Regions from separate parts of the Paenibacillus sp. FSL R10-2734 genome, predicted to be linked through region 3. Evidence: predicted binding sites of a transcription regulator. Region 3 holds the regulator's gene; each other region holds the start of a gene.
What was found. The regulator Rex, encoded in region 3, represses fermentation and respiration genes when NADH is low (regulators of the CRP and FNR family bind a similar motif). The targets are predictions, from matches to a motif close to TTGTGAAATATTTCACAA.
Positions count from the first base shown of each region.

Region 1 (6,497 bases), 1.2 Mb from region 3:
CCGTAAACTTTCAAATCCCGGAAACCGTACAACACTTCGGTGACTTCCGTGGACAGCTGCGCCCTCTGCTCACGAACGCGTCCATGTATTCTCCGCTGCCCGAGCAAAACAATTCCCGGTACAACGAATGCTGTTATCAGCATACCTACCACAAACAGAACGGCAATCCAGATCGAAAAGGCAGAAGTAAACAACACCGTAGCCAAAAACACCATGACGACCATGATCGGGGGATAAGCAACTCGCAAAAAATAATTTTGCAAACTTTCCACATCCCCAACGATCCGCGCAAGCAGATCCCCGCTTCGATTTTTGTTCAATATACCAGGCGTTAAAGGAATAAGCTTGGCAAAAAAGGATGTACGTAAACGGCTCAGCATAGAGAACGTCGCCCTGTGAGAATACAAACGTTCTCCATAACGACTCACCGCCCGAAGCAGACCAAGCAGTTTGACCATAGAGGTGAGTACAATTAACGTATATAGCGGTGGCGCAAATACCGTTTGCGAAATTAGATACCCGCTCGCAGAAAAAAGTGCCACACCCGCTATGCCGGCGATAAATCCACCCAAAATGGAGAGGATGATATCCTTGCGCTCCTGAATCATCGCTTTTGACAGAACAGCCAGCTCATTCAAGATGATACCCCCCCTTTCCGCTCTACATCAACCATCTCGGCATACTGAGGCAGGCGCTCCAGAAGCTCGTCATGTCGTCCGGAGTCCACCAACACTCCATTCTCCATATATAAAATCTTATCGGCTTGTTGAATCGTATATAATCGGTGAGCCACCGTTATCATCGTAGCCTTTTTTGCCAGTTTGGCAATGGAGCGTTGCAGTACCCGCTCGGTGTGCAAATCCAGTCCAACTGTGGGTTCATCAAACAAAATGATGGCAGGACGCTTCAAAAAAGCGCGTGCCAAGGCCAGCCGTTGCTTTTCCCCACCAGACAGTCCCCTGCCTCCTTCACCAACAAAGGTATCAAATCCATGCTCCAATTGAGCTGTAAGTGCAGTGAGTCCGGCTTCCTCCCCCGCCCGTTCAATTTCTGTCCTGGTGACACTCCCACGAGCACCAATCGCAATATTTTCAGAAAATGTGCCTGCAAAAATATACGGATGCTGTGTAATGTAGCTAACATGTTCGAACCATGCAGTCTCAGCGTATTGCGAGAGTGGGCTTTCATTCACCAGAACCGTTCCCGATGCTGGTTTCAGCAAACCTGCAATGAGATGGAGTAAAGTCGTTTTGCCGGAACCACTTTTGCCTACAATTGCAATGTGTTCTCCCGGATTAAACTGGATCCGACCCGTCTTAAGCTCGAATAAATCTGGAGCATACTGAAACCGAAGATGGTCAATTACGATGGATGGCGGCAATGAAAGCTCTCCGGAATAGGTATGTTCCAATTTGCTTATCCTGTCGACTCTATCCATATTGTCGATCTCGTCGATTCCATCGGATGTTAATGCTCCTTCATTGCCATTTGCGTCCTTGCTCTCCCCTGCCGTTTCCTCAAGCATCTGTTCCACCTTACGAACCGCCCCCATACTTGTGCGGCCACTGTGAAAGGCCGTTCCCGTATTCTTTAACAGGTTGTAAAACTCGGGAACGAGCAACAAAACGAGAAATGCGGTATGGAATGTCATAGATTTGAAAACGAGCAACTGGATGGCCAATTCGAGAGCGACGATGCCAATGCTTAGCATCACGATCGATTCCAGCATGAAGGTATTCGTAAACGCAATCTTCAAAATGCCCATCGTGGCATCACGGTAACTCAGGCTACTACGTTCAATCTTCTCTTGCTGACGGTGAGCCCGTCCAAATATTTTCAAAGTCACCAGCCCTTGAAGAGAATCCAGAAACGTACCTGAAAACTCGGCCAGTTGCGCATATTTTTCTTCGGATTTGTTCTTCGTTTTCAGCCCTACCAAAATCATGAACAGTGGGATGAAAGGAGCTGTAAACAATAGAATGAAACCTGTGTTGGCATGTTGGGTAAATGTAACGACCAAAATCAGAATTGGGATGATAGCAGCTTCCATCATACGCGGCATATACTGACTGAAATAACTATCAGCCTCATCCACAGCATCCAGAGCAATACTGACCTTCCCCCCTGTCTGTCCACGAAGGGTTGAAGGCATGGAAGCATGGGTCAATTTTTGCAGCACGGCTGCGCGCATATTTGTCTTGGCAGTGGCAGCCATATGCAAGCCAACTTTACCGTTTCCATACGATAACAGTGTGCGTACAGCCATAACAGCCAAAAGAATGCCGAGCAATATGATAACCGATGAAAATGAAGCTCTCTCCACAAAAACTCGTTGGACTGCTTCAGCAAGCAGCCCAGCCTGACTCACAATAGCTGTACCAAGCGCGAGCGAAATGAGCGCGAGGAGGGCCATATTTTTCCTTTGTGAAGACATTTGCTGAGAAATCAGACTGGATCTCCTATTCACAGATCACACCTCCTTTATCTATAGGCTTGTAGAGAAACCTCAAACATGGCGTAATGGATCAATCAGATTATTTTTTCCCTTTTACATAATCCGCATCAAACAGGAAGAGTTTGAAGACCAGAATAAGGGATGGGATCAACAGGCATAGACCGCCGATAAACACAACAACTAACGCTAAGCCCATTGCTGGTGAAGTTGCACTGCTCTGAATCGTGATATACGGATCAAGAATATAAGGGTATTGCCCAATCCCATAAGCGAAAAAGGCAGTGAAAAACTGTAACATGATGCATATGAAAGCTAATCCGTAACGGCGTCCGTTATATAACAGCCACATCGCGATCATGAAGAAAGCAACGGAAAGTGCCAGCAACCACCATAAATCCATCATATTTTGAAAATGTCGCTCATTGTGCTGACCCAAATAGATAAATGCTGTCAGTGCGAGAATTATCGTCGGTGTGCTCCAAAACAGGGCATAGTTCCGCATCAGCTTCAACGCGGAATGATCCTCTGCCCGAGAAGCATAAAATGTCAGAAATGAGCCGCTAATGAACAAAACGGACACGATTGCCAGTCCAACGATGCTCCACGATAACGGATTGGTAAACAGCGCCCAGTAATCCAGAGAAACCGTCTCACCCTGCTTCAAGATAAAGCCGCCTTCAGACAAAGTTAGCGCCACTGACAACGAAGCTGGAATAAGCAAACCTGTAGCTCCGTACAAAAAAAGATATACTATGTTTTTCTTGGAACCGTAATTTTCAAAAGCATAGAACGAACCGCGAATCGCAAGAAGAACAACTGCAATGCTTCCCGGAACAAGTAGCGCGGAGCCATAATAATAGGCTGTGTCTGGAAAAAATCCGACGATGCCAATGTAGAAAAAGATAAAAAATACATTTGTGATCTCCCAAACGGGTGATAAATAACGGGAAATCAGACGATTAATCAAATGATCCTGCTTCGTCAAACGTGCATAAAAAGCGAAGAATCCCGCTCCGAAATCAATGGAAGCTATAATTAAATAGCCGTACAAGAACAGCCAGAGCACCGAGATGCCAATCAATTCGTAACTCATCACTCAGTGCCCCCCTTTTCCGTAGATTGATTAGGATGATCCTTCATCCATTTCTCCATCTCAACTTCTGCCGGATTATTGTTGAACAAGCGTCTTAGCACGATTACACACATACTGCCGAGTACGATGTACAAGAGCAATAAGGCGAAGAATATAATTCTTACATTCGGTGAAGTCGTGGCAGCCTCCTCAACACGCATATACCCACGGATAATCCACGGCTGTCGCCCAACTTCTGCATAAAACCACCCCAGCTCTACAGCTAGAAAAGCTAGAGGTGCGATCAGTGCGATGATGCTAAGCATCCACTTGTTAAGCGCATTGCGCTTTTTCCAAAACACAAACAGGAAATATAGTGCCGAAATCGCGAGCAGAGCAAATCCGATTCCGGCCATTAAATCAAACAGGTAATGAACGAGAAGCGGTGGCCATTCATCCTTGGGGAATTCCTCCAGCCCCGTTACCTCTGCATTAAAGTCTCCAAAGGCCAGAAAACTGAGCACTTTTGGCAGATGAAGAGCCCCTAGAACTTCATGCTCTGCATTCAACCATCCCATTAGAACTAAATCCACTCCGCTTCCCGTCTCAAAATGCCACTCTGCCGCTGCAAGCTTCTCCGGCTGATGCTCGGCCAAAAACTTGGCGGACACATCTCCTGCTAACGTGTTCAGCAAGCTGAACAGCAAAACAACTGCCATCATGAGATTTAAGGATTTTTTGTGGTATGCGGATACCCCTTTTCTCAGCATCGCAAAGGCTGCAATACCGGCTAACAAGGCAGCTCCTGTCAAATAAGCCGAGCTTAATACATGGAACACCTTGGAGAATGTCGCCGTATTCAGCATCGCTTGCACCGGGTCAATCGCTGTGAATTGGCCTGCTTCCATGACAAATCCTCCAGGCTGGTTCATGAATCCGTTCACCGTCGTAATAAAAACGGCAGACATGCCTGCCCCGAAGACAATCGGAATCGTCAGCAGCCAATGAATATACGGATTTTTGAACCGATCCCATGTATACAAATAAATACCCAGGAAGATAGCCTCAAAAAAGAACGCGAACACTTCCATGAATAACGGAAGTGCAATAACATTCCCAGCCAGTTTCATAAAATTCGGCCACACCAGGGCTAATTGTAGTGAAATGGCTGTGCCGGTCACGACACCAACCGCTACAGAAATGACAAATCCTCGAGACCATCTCTTCGCCATAAGTGTATAATGTCGATCCTTCTTGCGGATTCCGATGAACTCTGCAATAGCGATCATTAGCGGTATACCTACGCCAATCGTCGCAAAAATAACGTGGAACCCGAGAGTCAAGCCTGTTACCAGCCTGCTCCATAGCACCGTATCAATTGCCATTCTTTACTGCCTCCCTTGAAACTCTGTTCATTTTTCGTCATAAGTTGATACTTATGATTAGGCCTGCTAAATCTTGGGCTGTATTCAATATTAGGTTTAACAAGGCTCAGCGACATCGTTGCCTGTTCGTTTTAGTATGACGGTCCTCGTTCTTTGCTATGTAAAAGAGAAAGTTTTCACAAAGCAAGAGTTGGCGAGCCTGTATACCTGATACTGAAGCAGCAGTTAAATTACTAAATGGGCCCAACATTTTAAACTATCTTATCTTAAATTACAATAAATTCAATCACTGATATCTCTTAATTCTTAAACGTTCAAGAAAGGGACAAATCTTTCTAACAACTCAGTGAATAACACAAAAAGTACCCGAATGTGCTATTGATTCATTAGTGTATATGTGATGTCACGGGTCTTATCCTATTTCGATGTTAGCAAAAAACTGTATTTTCTCATTCTAAACCGATGCTTCTTACTAACTGACAAGGACATGTCTCTATTGCCGTAATGCATATTATCCCCTTTTGCAACAAAAAAACACTGACTCAAATAATCAGTGTTTTTAAATTAAAAATCGTATTTTTTCACATATGAATTAGCATAATTACCTGATGATCTGAGGGAGCAAATTAATAAAATCCTTATAACTGAACTTGTCTTGGTTTCCATTTGTGCTGACGTGGTCCTCGTACTACGAGGGAATCGTATATTTGCTGAGCGTATCCCAATCTGTTCCATAACTTCCCTCTCGGATGACTTTCTCCACTTTCCTGAGCCGTTCCATTAACAGCTGACCGACATTCGTATCGATCAAATCCTTTAAACCCTCCGATTGTCATTGTCAACGCTAATGACATACTCCGCTTCCGCAGAAAGCGCCAAAATCTCCGGTCGACGATCTTCCAACGGTCTGGAAGGCATGTAAATGTCTCTCTCTTTTAATAGAGGAGAAATTTTCAGAACGATCGAATGGCTCGCCAATTGATCGCGAAATCTCTTTAAGCCTATTTTCCAAGGTACGCCGTTATAGAACTGATCCGCGACGCATTGTCCGGCAATATAGGCTTGTACTACGTCTCCCACGAAATCGACGACCAACGTGATTTCGTTCGCTTCACCGAATGCCGAAGCATCTATGCGAATCTCCCATTCAGGAGCTGCTCCTTCTTCCCCCTCATCTTCGAACAAATATTTGAAGAATTCTCCGTTTAACGAAGAATCGCGGGTACGCTTCCATGAGAATTCGACTTCACGAGTTTGCAGGCTCGGCTTGAACGCCTGAAATATCCCCTCTTCATCTTGTGAAGACTTCAACGATACTCCCTCACAAGTGATGCTATGTTCGACAGGAGGATAAACAGCAAATGCCATCCTGCCGGCTTCTGTCCCGCTAATGCGCAAATCTTTCTCCCTAAACACGACGTTTCCTTCACATAGAATTAACCGTTCACATCCAAATGCCCGTCCTTTCCACAGATGCAGCGACTGCTCTTCAGTTATTGTCAGCACCTTAACGACATGACTGGAAACAGAGCGAACAGTGAATTCGCAGCCAGATCCCGGCTTCAGACCGGAAACGGCGAGCGTT
Region 1 is NZ_CP150170.1:4,107,814-4,114,310, forward strand. Features, by position in the region: gene cydC (thiol reductant ABC exporter subunit CydC) at 1-638, opposite strand, end outside; gene cydD (thiol reductant ABC exporter subunit CydD) at 635-2,467, opposite strand; gene NSS67_RS17980 (cytochrome d ubiquinol oxidase subunit II) at 2,535-3,548, opposite strand; gene NSS67_RS17985 (cytochrome ubiquinol oxidase subunit I) at 3,548-4,912, opposite strand; gene NSS67_RS17990 (hypothetical protein) at 5,601-5,723, opposite strand; gene NSS67_RS17995 (beta-galactosidase) at 5,729-6,497, opposite strand, start outside.
Region 1: the regulator Rex is predicted to act here: its motif matches at 5,077-5,094, upstream of NSS67_RS17985 (cytochrome ubiquinol oxidase subunit I).

Region 2 (6,497 bases), 2.0 Mb from region 3:
TCACTTCAAGACCAGATTCACCAATAAGTGGATTTCCTTGTACGCCACCAGTCCACACGAACGTGTTAGCAATAATTTTTTGACCATCTTTCAAGTCAATTACATTATCCTCTACATTCGTAACAGGTAGACCTGTCAAGAATTGAACACCACGTTTTTCTAGACTTGCCACTGCGCGTTCGATCAGTGCATCTGGCAATACTGGAAGAATCTTTGGACCTGCTTCTACCAGCATTAGTTTAATTTCTTTTGGATCCACGCCATATTTCTTAGTGAGCGTTGGCAACACATCAGCAATCTCACCAACAAGCTCAACACCTGTTAAGCCACCGCCGCCGATTAGGATGCTTGCATCCGCAGCATTTTTCGACTTCGCATATTCACGGATACGCTCATCAATATGCCGATGAATTCGGTTAGCATCCGCTGCCGATTTCAATACCATGCTGTATTGCTCAAGACCTGGAATGCCAAAATAAGCCGTAGTGCTTCCTAGACCCACAACCAGAGCATCGTAGGATAGTGTCACACCATCAGATAGTGTAATTTGTTTGTTCTCAACAGAAAAAGAATTGACTTTCGCGATTTTCAGATCGATATCTTTACCTGCAAAAAGCTTAGTTAGTGGCATAGCAACAGCACCTTCTGCAACACTACCCGCTGCAAGACGATGCAATTCTGTAATAATTTGATGTGTAGGAAATTGATTAACGACTGTAATTTTAGCTTCGTCTTTCTTCAGATACTTGCGTACAGTTAAGGCGCTTAGTAGACCACCATAACCCGCTCCTAGAATGACAATATGTTTAGACATGATGTTTCCTCCGTCCTTACGAATGAGATATGAAAATTATTATTTCTGTTGACTGCGTTCGCCAGCTACTTGAAGATAAGCATTTACGAAACGGAAAAGCTTCTGTGCTTGTGGATCTTTCATCATCTTCATAAGACCAAAGACACCGATCACATCATTGCTTTCATTCGCACGATCTTGTGCTTCGATCACTGTAGCTGCCATATTCTTCGCCGAATGCACCACAGGTTCAGCAAGTTCTTTAATTGCACTTACCGTATCACTTTTCAAGACGTCATCCGCAGCGACAGTTTGAACAAAGTCATATGACTTTGTGAGCACGCCGACAAGCTCTGTTAATTTTGGCAACTGTTCCACTAAGACAGTTAAGGATTCCTGAACTTCCGGTTTCAATAGCTGCTCCAGAACATTCATTTGTTCTTTTGTGACAGCTAAATTTGGTGATTCTTGTTCAGGTTGTGTTTGAGTGATTGTTTCTGACATATCCGAATCTCCTCTGCAAATAAGCTTTGCTGCTTAATAGTAATAAAAAAAATAACTTTTAACGCCATATTTCTATTATAGCACTTATCAAGTTATAAATGTCACAAAGTTTTTGGATTTTAGCAAAGTTTTGTGATTTTTATTACATTAAAAAAGATTGTTCAAATTAAATGCAATCCGTGAACGCTTAAGTAATTAATGTTTATGGTGTAAATCGATTCAAATTGGTCTCCACTTTCAACAAAGCTGTCACCGTATCCAGATTCTCCTTCATTGGAAGCAATCTAAAATACAAAGAACGAACGAAATTCTTTGTATTCACACGAGCAACATACTGACCGCGGCTTCTTGGCCATCCCCCACATTGCTCCAGACTGACGATCCAATCGAGAATAGACTGCTGTGGAAGTAAATTATGATCTATGATTGTTGCAACAATAGTAGCGATACGTTCATCTTCATCGTCACTAAATATGTATTGATCGTTGTAAAGCATTCTTTGGAGGACTGCCAGAACCTCTTCCCTCACAGCCGCATCACTCTCCGAGCACAGAACCAGTTCATCCAAGGCATCTGCGCCATGGGCTGCTGCGTGTGCCCAGCCTTCTTCATCCATAAATCCTCGTAGATCCTTTTCTTCCTCATAATATCGAATCAGAGATTCCTTCACATTAGTAAACACTGCGTTATCTAAAAACGCCTGTTCCCTATGTCGCTGAAGAATAAGCGCAACGACAAGCACAGAGAACGTTCTTGTGTACACAGTCTGATCTTCTTTACTGCCAATGTGATAGAACAAATGCTGCTCGTCAAGGAGAATCAAGAGAAGTTCACGAAGCTCCGCATCACTAAACCATTGTTTCTCGTTAATCCATTTGTAAAAGGTAGAATAGATCAAGTCATCTCGTAACACCGGCTGTGGATCTCCTATATACTCAAGCATCAGCTTCACATAATCTCTTAGCTGCTCCCCACTTCTAAGCTCGTAATTGTTCTCTTCGATTCTTTGCAGGTCTATTATCAATTGCTCTCTAGTATCGTTCAACATTCCCACCCTTTCATTAATAACATATCCTAATATCCTAATTTACATCCTAATATTTTACAATACATAGTTTATTCTTCACATTCTCCAAAGCACTTGAAAGCTGAATCCACATGAAGTGAACTTAGTCATTGACGAACATAATTAACTGTGCTATTTTGAGTTAGTAACTAATAGTTAGTTTATTAATAAATATCACTTATTTATAATTCACAACCAAACACATACACATATGGAGGAATAACTCATGAGCGCTTTTACAGAATTAATTGAATCCCGCAGGTCTGCTATGAATTTTGTTGAGGGGGTAAAGATCCCTCAGAATGAATTAGAGGAAATGTTCTCTTATGCCAGATTGGCGCCATCGGCTTATAATCTTCAACATGCTAACTATAAAGTTGTAGCTGATGAGAATTTAAAAGAAGAGATTCGCAAGGCGGCTTACGGTCAATATAAAATACACTCCGCTTCTGCGGTAATTGTGGTACTCGGAGATAAGAATGCTTATCTGAAAGCTCCAGAAATCTTCGGTGGACTTAAAGCTTTAGGAGCGATGAGTCAAGAGGCTTATGATGCTGAGATAGAAACGATTAACAATGCTTACATAGGAAATGATGCTTTTCAAAGAGATGAAGCAATACGTAATGCTTCCCTGTCTGCCATGCACTTCATGCTGATTGCCAAAGATAAAGGCTGGGATACGTGCCCAATGATCGGCTTCGATCCTGAAGCGATTCAATCCACCTTAAATCTACCCGATAATATGGTGCCTGTGATGCTGATTACTATCGGCAAAGACAAGAAACATAAAATCAGACCACGTGGCTATCGCAAGCCGGTCAATGAATTCGTTGAATTTATTTGAGCATAAAAAACATAAACCAGCCCATCCGAAGTCGTCATATCGGTTGGGCTGGTTTTTAATATGAGATAACGCTTATTTTCATTACTTAGCGTACTGCAAGATGGCAATGGCTGCTCGTTCCCGTCGTTCGGCGTCCTCACTGACTAGAGCTTGCTTCAAAATACCGATCGCCATAGATAGCGTCTCTTCATCCACATACACTCGATCATCCCCCGCTTGCTCTGAATCAGGCGAACCTGTAATCCACAGATCCACACGAGCACTAGGCATTGGCCCCCCATACTGCTTAGCCGCTCCACTATCACTAAGAAACTCTTTCACTCCTGCGTTAAGATCCGTCATAGGAAGACTCTTCAACCAAGTTACACCACGTCGATGGCATGTACCGTTGTCTGGCGTGTCAAATAATTCGTTGTAAAAATAATCTCCTAGGTCACCTAGATGTACCCAGTCTCCATCGGACACCAGCACGTAATCGCCATCCTGCATCGTATGCACGAATAGGTGAATGGCTTGCAAATGTTCTGTAAGTTCCGGCTCACTATATCGGTAAGTACGAATCAACCGATCACGGAGCTCCTCTGTACTGACATTCTCCAGATCCCCTATTCCGGGGTAGCCGATACTCACATAGTTATCCTGTAAAAATGTAGTGATCCGCTCGATCCCTAGCGGCTTCGATCCCATCTGAAACAGCTTCATCATTTATTCCTCCGAGTATTTAATGAAATGTTTGTAAAAAATTCTCCATTACAGGATGATTCCCGCAGTTTTCGCGTCGAGACTATGGATGTACTTCTTTCTCCTATGATCGGACTCAGATGCCCTTATTTCCATGATTTCACTCATTTTGGCACACTATCGGACTCAGTTGTAGCTATTCGTTCAAATCCACTCCTATTCTGTCCAAATCAAGGGCAATAAGAGCTATACAGTCCGAACCCTTCGAAAAATTAACCAATATGCTGAAATAGCTGCAATACGGTCCGCTCCACTTAAGTTCGAGTAAACAGTAGTAGGTTGGGCAACAGGTACCTAATTTCGTGCAATGGGTAGCTAGTTTGGGAGCTCAGTTGCGGACCGCATCCCTTAATCCTGCGTCCTCATAGGGGTAATTAGGAACAGTGTGGACGATGATGCATCCACAGGTTGTATCACCAGCGGTCTTTCCTTTCCCGCGAACCTTATTCTAAGCGTCTCACTATCGATGACCCGAAGGATATCTCTGAAATACTTGCCGTTAAAAGAAACTCGAAAGTGTTCACCTTCTAGATGCTCCAAAGGAATCTCTTCTTTTACATCCCCAATTTCTGCGGTCTTGGATATTAACCTTAACGTGTGAGAAGGAAATACGTTGAGCGTTACACTTTCACCAGCTAATATAGAAATGCGCTCAACCACATGTAACAAACGGTCTGTCTTCACGATCACTTCAGAAAGGTAGGCCTGCGGGATTAAATTATCGACAGAGGGATACGTCCCTTCTAGCAGGGCAGACTGAACCCTCAATCCATTAGAAACAAATCTGCTTTGCTTAGGACCTATTTCTAATTCGGTGCTGCTGTCTTCATCATCGTTTAATATTTTCAAAAGATCCTCAAGGGTACGTCCTGGTATTACGACATTGAAAGGAATTGCACCGTAATCTTCTACGCTTTCAACAACATGCTGGGCGAGCCGGATACCATCATTGGCGACTACACGAATACTTTGATTATCTATTTGAAGCGAAACTCCTGTAAGCACAGGTCTGGTTTCCGATGAAGAGACCGCAAAAACCACTCGTTTAAAAATTTGCTTCAAGAGAGTGTTCTTCATGATTATCCTTTGAGTGTTCGGGTGGGCTATGTATTGGATTCTGGGAAACTCTACTACATCCAGTCCACACAAACGAAATTGAGTGTTCCCTGATTGAATATTTAGGATCAATGACTCTCCGATTTCCAGCCTAATGAGTCCAGGGTCAAGCTTGCGAATGATTTCATAAAAATAACGCGCGGGAACTACAATCTCACCTATTTTGTGTACAATCATCGAGTCCATCTTCACAGGGAGCTTATATTCAATGGTCATTCTTATATTGCTGGCTGTTAATATCAGACCCTGAGTTTGCGCCTGAATAAGTATTCCTGATAGAACACGTGAGGAACTATTCGCGGATATGCCTTTTAAAGCTGCCTGTAATGCGGTACTAAGGGAATCTTTTGATACATGGATTAGCAAAATCTTCACCTAACTCTCCTTAGATTCCTTTACAAAATGCGCCTCAATGATGTTCCGAAACACTTGGGAGCGAGAGGCATTCTGATCCTCACAAGCCTGCTCTATCTCCTGCCAGATGTCCTCAGATAACGTCAAAGATACTTTTTTAGTTACCCCGGTGCTTTTTCTGCCTGCTCCTTCCCGAAGACCACCCCTTGTAAAAAGAAACCCTAACTGCCCATCTTTAGTAGATACGCCTACTTTGACTTTATCTTTGGCAACACTTTTGACTTCACTTACAATTTCACTCTTCTGTTCACCATTGTACTTATGATTATTCAATCCCTCGCGTCCTTTAATTTGAATTTAGTAACTTAAATCAATATACCCACTATTTTCATAATACCATACTCGCCTTTATTCCACCACAATTCTAGCCACAAAAAAACACCCCATAGATCGGAGTGTGTGTAGTGGGCTGGGCATGAGTTTGATATTGCACCATTGACCCATGCCTTTTTTATTTTGCTAAAGCTAGTTTGTGATCGTAAGCATTAATTGCACTTTATACATCTATACCTATACTGTGTGATGCCCGAGCGATATAAGTGTATTCTCTGCAACTAAATTCTACGATATAAACAAATTAGTGTGAGAATCCTTCTTTTAACTGCACCAAATACAACTAAAAGCGGCCAAGTGGCCTATTCCCTTCAAATAAGTGTATAAACTGCAACTATCCAGCTTTTGCTCCCCACAACCAAGTGCACAACTTTGCATATACTCTTTCACCCACAATGGTTTAGCAGCACTCACTATCTCAAAATATTCTGATAATTTGGTGTTAGGTCAGACTTCCGTGGGTCTCTCAAATGCTTAAACGATTCTAGCTTCACCTTGGGGCCTGAAGAGATTCTAAAAGTCATAGTATCCTCTCCAACGGTAAGATGTGGACCCACTGTAGGGTGTATGTTAAGTGTAATTAAGAAATCAAACCCACGAAATCCGTTCACTCGCTTCATATCTGTAACTTCCACTAAATAAGGATACACTGTCGGAGTTATTGTCAGAAGTGGCGCATAAATCTC
Region 2 is NZ_CP150170.1:5,001,014-5,007,510, forward strand. Features, by position in the region: gene NSS67_RS21910 (NAD(P)/FAD-dependent oxidoreductase) at 1-814, opposite strand, end outside; gene NSS67_RS21915 (DUF1641 domain-containing protein) at 854-1,297, opposite strand; gene NSS67_RS21920 (DUF2785 domain-containing protein) at 1,500-2,345, opposite strand; gene NSS67_RS21925 (nitroreductase family protein) at 2,590-3,207, shown strand; gene NSS67_RS21930 (hypothetical protein) at 3,289-3,912, opposite strand; gene dnaN (DNA polymerase III subunit beta) at 4,297-5,439, opposite strand; gene NSS67_RS21940 (hypothetical protein) at 5,440-5,751, opposite strand; gene NSS67_RS21945 (DUF3888 domain-containing protein) at 6,225-6,497, opposite strand, start outside.
Region 2: the regulator Rex is predicted to act here: its motif matches at 1,428-1,445, upstream of NSS67_RS21915 (DUF1641 domain-containing protein).

Region 3 (6,497 bases):
AAAGATTGGGATGAATTGGTTGCTTTAGAGAATACTATAAATCTGACATTAAGTGAAATTATCCGTAAGGGTGATAAAATGCTTAATGAGATGCGCGATCAAGAAGGCCAATCATCATCAGACAGTCTAGTTACCGATATTAGCGGCTTATTCAAGGATTTAGCTTCTATACGTGAGCAAATACGGTTTTTTATGGGATTAAACGACGAGAATGTAGTATATTGGCTGGAGGCGAATGGAAATTATCGCAGCAAATCGCTACAGATGTATGCCGTCCCTGTTGATGTAAGTACCCAGCTTAAGGATCTCTTCTTCGATAAGAAGAAAAGTATCGTGTTAACCTCAGCGACGCTCTCAGTCGATAAATCTTTTCAGTTTATGATTGATAATCTAGGATTAAATGAGGCTGCCGAAGAAGGGCGACTGATGACATCGCTACTACCTTCACCATTTAAATATCGGGAACAGGCACTGCTGGTTATTCCGCGTGATTTTCCTAGTGTGAAGGGTAGTGTGGGAGATGCACGTTTTGTGGATACACTCGTTCAGTCGCTAGCGGAAACGGCGGTAACAACCCGCGGGCGGATGCTTGTCCTGTTTACCTCTTACAAGATGCTGCGCCAGGTTTATGATCCTCTGAAAGAGGCTCTAGCCTCACAGGAGATTACGGTGCTAGGTCAAGGTGTGGAAGGGGGCAGCCGCAGCAAGCTTATCCGCCGTTTTCAGGACAGTGCAGCCTCAGTTCTGCTAGGAACAAGCAGCTTCTGGGAGGGTGTAGATATTCCGGGTGAAGCGCTAACCTGTTTGGCCATCGTGAGGCTCCCATTCCAACCGCCGAATCATCCACTAGCGGAAGCGAAGTCGGAGTTATTGCAAGCCCAGAAAAAGAATCCGTTCATGAAGTTGTCTGTTCCTCAGGCAGTTATTCGCTTTAAGCAAGGATTCGGAAGACTGGTACGGACAGCGCAGGATCGGGGTATTGTTATTGTTTATGACACAAGGGTTATAGAATCTCACTATGGGAAGTATTTCCTTTATTCACTGCCTGGCCCGAAAATGGAGCATATGCTAACGGATCAAATGGTTCCTCGTATAGCAGAGTGGTTGGAGGACGGAGGCGTTTCCCGAAACGTATAACTTCAGTTTGTGATCACTCTACAAATGAAGGGCGGTATAAGAATTAAGAATACCGCTCTTCATTGAGACGAGGTACGGAATTTTTGTTAGGATTTGAAAAAAAGTAATAACTAATTTAGGAGGCATATTATGAAATCGGATAAAATATCAGAAGCTGTCGTTCGCAGACTTCCTGTGTACTTGCGTTTTTTAAATGATCTTCAGAATCGTGAAATATTAACCGTTTCCTCTCAGGAGCTTGGTCAAAAGCTTGATCTAAATCCCGCTCAAATCCGTAAAGATTTGGCTTATTTCGGTGATTTCGGAAGAAAAGGTATTGGTTATGATGTTGCTTATCTTATAGAAAAAATTCGTCATATCTTGAAGCTTGATCAACAGCTGAATGTGGCTTTGGTAGGAGCAGGTAATCTTGGTCATGCCTTGTCTAATTACAACGCATATTTGAAGGATACCATGAAGATTACTGCTATATTTGACTCCTATGCCCCTAAGGTTGGGCGGAAAATCAACTCACTGACTGTGCAACCAATGGAGGAGCTGGCAAAGACGGTCCGCGAGCAAGGTATTCGAATTGGGATTATTACAGTGCCTAATTCAGAAGCGCAGAATGTTGCGGATATTCTCATTGAAGCAGGAATTGAGGCGATTTTGAATTTTGCGCCAGTGATTCTAAAAACACCACCGAATATCCGGGTTCATGCGGCCGATTTTACAACGGATTTGCAAAGCCTTGCTTATTACCTGAAAGACGGAAAGGAAGAAAGTAGAAATGAAGAGCAATAAAACTATAATCAAGGGCGGGCGTTTTCTAATTCCGGGAACGGATGAGCCGGTTCTGAGCGGATATATGACTATTGAAGATGATTTGATCACTTACATAGGAAAAGAAGAGCCTTTGATTGAAGATGGTGTGCAAGTGGTTGATGGCAGTCGTCTACTGTTCATGCCAGGTCTTGTAAACACACACGGCCATGCCGCAATGTCGTTACTACGTGGTTATGGAGACGATTTAGCACTTCAGGTGTGGCTTCAGGAGAAGATGTGGCCGATGGAGGAAAAGTTCACCGGAGAAGATGTATACTGGGGAACCTCCTTGTCTGTACTAGAAATGCTAAAGGGTGGGACTACAACCTTCTTGGATATGTATGATCATATGGACCGAGTAGCTGAGGTAGTCGAATTGTCAGGTATCCGTTCCGTACTGATGCGCGGCGTAATAGGCCTATGTCCAGAGGAAGTACAGAATCATAAGCTTGCGGAAGCGATTTCTTTTGCACGTAACTGGCATGGGAAGGCTGACGGCAGAATTACGACGATGATCTCACCACACGCCCCATATACCTGCCCACCGGACTTTTTTGTTAAGTTTGTACAGGCGGCACATGATTTGGATTTACCGATGCATACCCATATGTCCGAAACGAAACGTGAAGTGGAGCAGAATGTGGTGGATTATGGACTGCGTCCTGTAGCGCATCTTGAGAAGCTTGGAATGTTCACACGGCCGTCTATTGTTGCTCATGGCGTTCATTTGAATGATGAAGAGATCGAGATTCTGGCTCGTCATAATGTAGGTGTGTCACATAACCCAGGGAGTAACCTTAAACTGGCCAGTGGAGTGGCTAGAGTGCCGGATCTTCTAAAAGCTGGAGTGAAGGTGTCTCTGGGTACAGATGGCGCGGCAAGTAATAACAACTTGGATATGTTTGAAGAAATGCGTCTTGCAGCGCTCATCCATAAAGGTGTAAGCGGTGATCCTACGGCTGTTCCAGCTCCTGAAGCGCTGCGTATGGCTACGGAGTATGGCGCAAAGTCTATCTTTTTAAATGATGTGGGTAGACTCGCTGTAGGCATGAAAGCTGACTTTATCGCCATTGATATAGACCAGCCGCATTTGCTGCCACACACAGATCTGTTGTCTCATGCTGTATACTCTGCCAGTGCCAAGGATGTTGAGCATGTATGGGTGAACGGTAAACAAGTAGTGAAACAGGGACAATGCGTAACGCTAGATGAGGAAGCTATCCGTCGTAAGGCACAAGAATCCTTTGATGGTCTGCTCAAGCGCTAGTCTATAATAATAGTGAATAACTGAAAGGCTGTGACTTCTGCGTTTGCAAAAGTTACGGCCTTTTGTGTAAATATAGGAATTTATGACTAGATAATGTTGGATGGATATGAAACTTTGGATAAACATACGGGTGTGTTATATAATCAAAAAAGATATATTACTAGAAAGGGAGCTGCACCTTGAAGAAAAGGAAAAAATGGATCCTCCTGGGATCAGTTCTGATTCTGCTCCTTCTGTTTGGACTTATCCAGTTCTATGCTTATATTATGAAAGATCAATGGAACGAGCGAGATATCGCTAAGGGTGTCGCCAAAACCAGTGCTGGTCTGACAGAGGTAACTAAAGCACAGAAATCCGTGTGGGATGAAAATGGGGTGTACTGGGTCTTAACAGGGAAGAATGAAGCCGGGACCGAGTTGATGGTATGGGTACGCTTTACTGTAGATGGGAAGTTTGCTGAGGGTGCCGATGCAGTTTATGCTGAGGAACTGAGTAAAGGGACCTCTGAAGCGAAGATGCGAAGCATTATAAAAGCCGATCTTCCGGACATTACCATTGAGCGATTGTTGCCGGGGGTATATAACGGAGAATATGCTTGGCAGCTTTTTTATAAACAAAGCGGTCGGTATTATTATCAATTTTATCGCTTCTCAGATGGGGCACGATTGGGTGAAGGATACAGTTTGCCTAGCCGCTAAGAGTGAGAAAAGTACTTTAGGAGAACAAGCGGACTATTTATGGTTCGCTTTTTTTCGTTCCAACGGCATACTGAATGATATACTTATAGTGTATAGAATGTGTTATACTATAAGGGCGGGTTTTAATATTATGATTTAAAAATACATGAAAAAGTAGGCCTGTTAATGATGAATAACGGCCCTTTTTTGTCGAAATAAATCAATATATTTTATGAAATGGAAACAATTAAAAAATAAAATTTTAAATATCTTCACACTTTTTTTCAATTTCGTATATACACCTATGATATACTACTGTTTGTAATTAGAAAGGCATTAACAGAACATTAGGCTCTGATGAGCTCTGAACTAGCTATGATTATTGATCATTCTGTTTACATTTTGTCATCTTTGAGAGGAGGACGTTTCTTGAAACTACGTCTAGTACCTGTACTGATAACGTCTCTACTGTCGGCTACTGTATTGTTTGGAGGATTCTTTTTATATCGTCAGTTTGCTTTACAGGAACCACTTCAAAAGATTGTATCCGGATATGATGGAGTAAATGATTCACATATTAGTATTAACCGCGATGAGGTCACATTGAAACTTGATTTGCAGCCAGGCACGAATTTACGCGATCTGGTAACGTATGTTTCCAAAGAAGGGAAATCCGTGATTGATGGACGTAAGCTTAAACTGGATGTGGAGCAAAATTCAAGTGAACTACTGGATGATTACTGGGATAAAGCGATGTTCTCTGTAGCTGAAGCCATGGAGAGCCGTAAATATACGATTATACCTACTGAACTTGATAGATTGAAAGAGCAAAATTCGGAATATAAAAATGTGATAGCATCTACTGAAATCGACGACAACAATGTGTACGTAAGCTTGAGTAATGGGAAAGAAAGTAAATTTATTATTTTGCCGCGAAAACCTGCGACCTTGGGGGTATGGAATAATGCCTAAGTACCTTAAAGAAATTTTACTCGGATTTATTCCTGTACTGTTTATTTTCATGGCATATCTAGGTATTAATATATTCCCGATTGTTATAGCAGCTGGAATGCTTACTGCATTACTTATAATTGCTCATTTACGTGGTGGGCTTACCGTGAACGCTGGTGCAGATAAGAAACGCAAAAAGGTAGGACCTTCAAAGCTCACTTTCGAAGAAATTGGTGGGCAAGACAATGCGAAGCAAGAGCTTCGTGAAGCACTCGATTTTTTGATCCGGCATGAGGAGATTAGTAAATTTGGGATTCGGCCTCTGAAGGGGATCCTGCTTACGGGTCCTCCAGGAACAGGTAAGACACTTATGGCACGGGCTGCAGCTCATTACACAAACTCCGTATTTGTTGCTGCATCAGGTAGTGAGTTTGTAGAAATGTATGTAGGTGTCGGGGCCGGTCGAATTCGCGATTTGTTCAAGGATGCTCGTAACCGTGCTGTTAAGGAGAACAAACAAAGCGCTATTATTTTCATTGATGAAATTGATGTAATTGGCGGTAAGCGTGAAGGCGGACAGCAGCGTGAATATGATCAGACCTTGAATCAGCTGTTGACTGAGATGGACGGCATTTATAATAACGAAACACCGCGTATTTTACTGGTAGCTGCAACAAACCGAAAAGAAATGCTTGATTCGGCATTGCTACGTCCTGGACGGTTTGATCGTCATATTCAGGTGGACATGCCTGATAAAAAGGGCCGTAAATCGATTCTCGAATTGCATGCTAAAAATAAACCACTTCATGCTGATGTGAGCCTAGACAAAATCGCGGAAGAAGCCTATGGATTTTCCGGTGCTCAGCTCGAAAGTGTCATGAATGAGGCTGCGATTTATATGATGCGTGAGGACTTGACGGAAGTTGAGCAGCGGCATCTGTCGATGGCAATTGACAAGGTAATGATGGGTGAGAAAACAGATAGAGAAACAAATCACGAAGAGAAAAAGAGGGTCGCTATTCATGAATTGGGACATGCCATTATGGCAGAGCTCCTTCGTCCCGGAAGCGTAAGTCAGGTTACACTGACCCCGCGTGGACAAGCCCTTGGATATGTGCGTCATAATCCTCAACAAGAGCAGTATTTGTACACCAAAGATTATTTGGAAGATCAGATTATGATCGCTCTTGGCGGAGCGGCGGCTGAAGAAATGTATTATGGCGGACGAAGCACTGGTTCACGCGGGGACTTCGATCAGGCACTGAATATTGTGGAAACGATGATGAAATCGGGTCTAACCTCACTTGGTATTGCTAAGCTGGAAATGGTTACCACTGAAGAGCTTATGAAGGAAAATAGTAAGATATTGGATGAGTTGATGACTCGCACACATGAGCATCTTGAAAAGCAACGAAATGTATTTGATTACTCTCTTGACATTTTAATGAAGGAAGAAGTGCTCTCTGGAGAGCAATTTCGATGTCAATTTCGTGACAGCGTCCTTTTACCAGCATAAATATTTATGCTGGTTATTTTTTTTTACTTTTCAGGCATGCTAAGATATCATTATATGTCGGGCTTTATAAATATTTGCGACAGACAAGGTACAATACAAAAGTATAGATACCTGAAAGGATGGAGACTTTTTTATGAATTTCAAA
Region 3 is NZ_CP150170.1:2,956,954-2,963,450, forward strand. Features, by position in the region: gene dinG (ATP-dependent DNA helicase DinG) at 1-1,137, shown strand, start outside; gene NSS67_RS12890 (redox-sensing transcriptional repressor Rex) at 1,267-1,920, shown strand; gene NSS67_RS12895 (amidohydrolase) at 1,907-3,208, shown strand; gene NSS67_RS12900 (DUF5590 domain-containing protein) at 3,388-3,906, shown strand; gene NSS67_RS12905 (hypothetical protein) at 4,315-4,857, shown strand; gene NSS67_RS12910 (AAA family ATPase) at 4,850-6,352, shown strand; gene NSS67_RS12915 (3-hydroxyacyl-CoA dehydrogenase NAD-binding domain-containing protein) at 6,486-6,497, shown strand, end outside.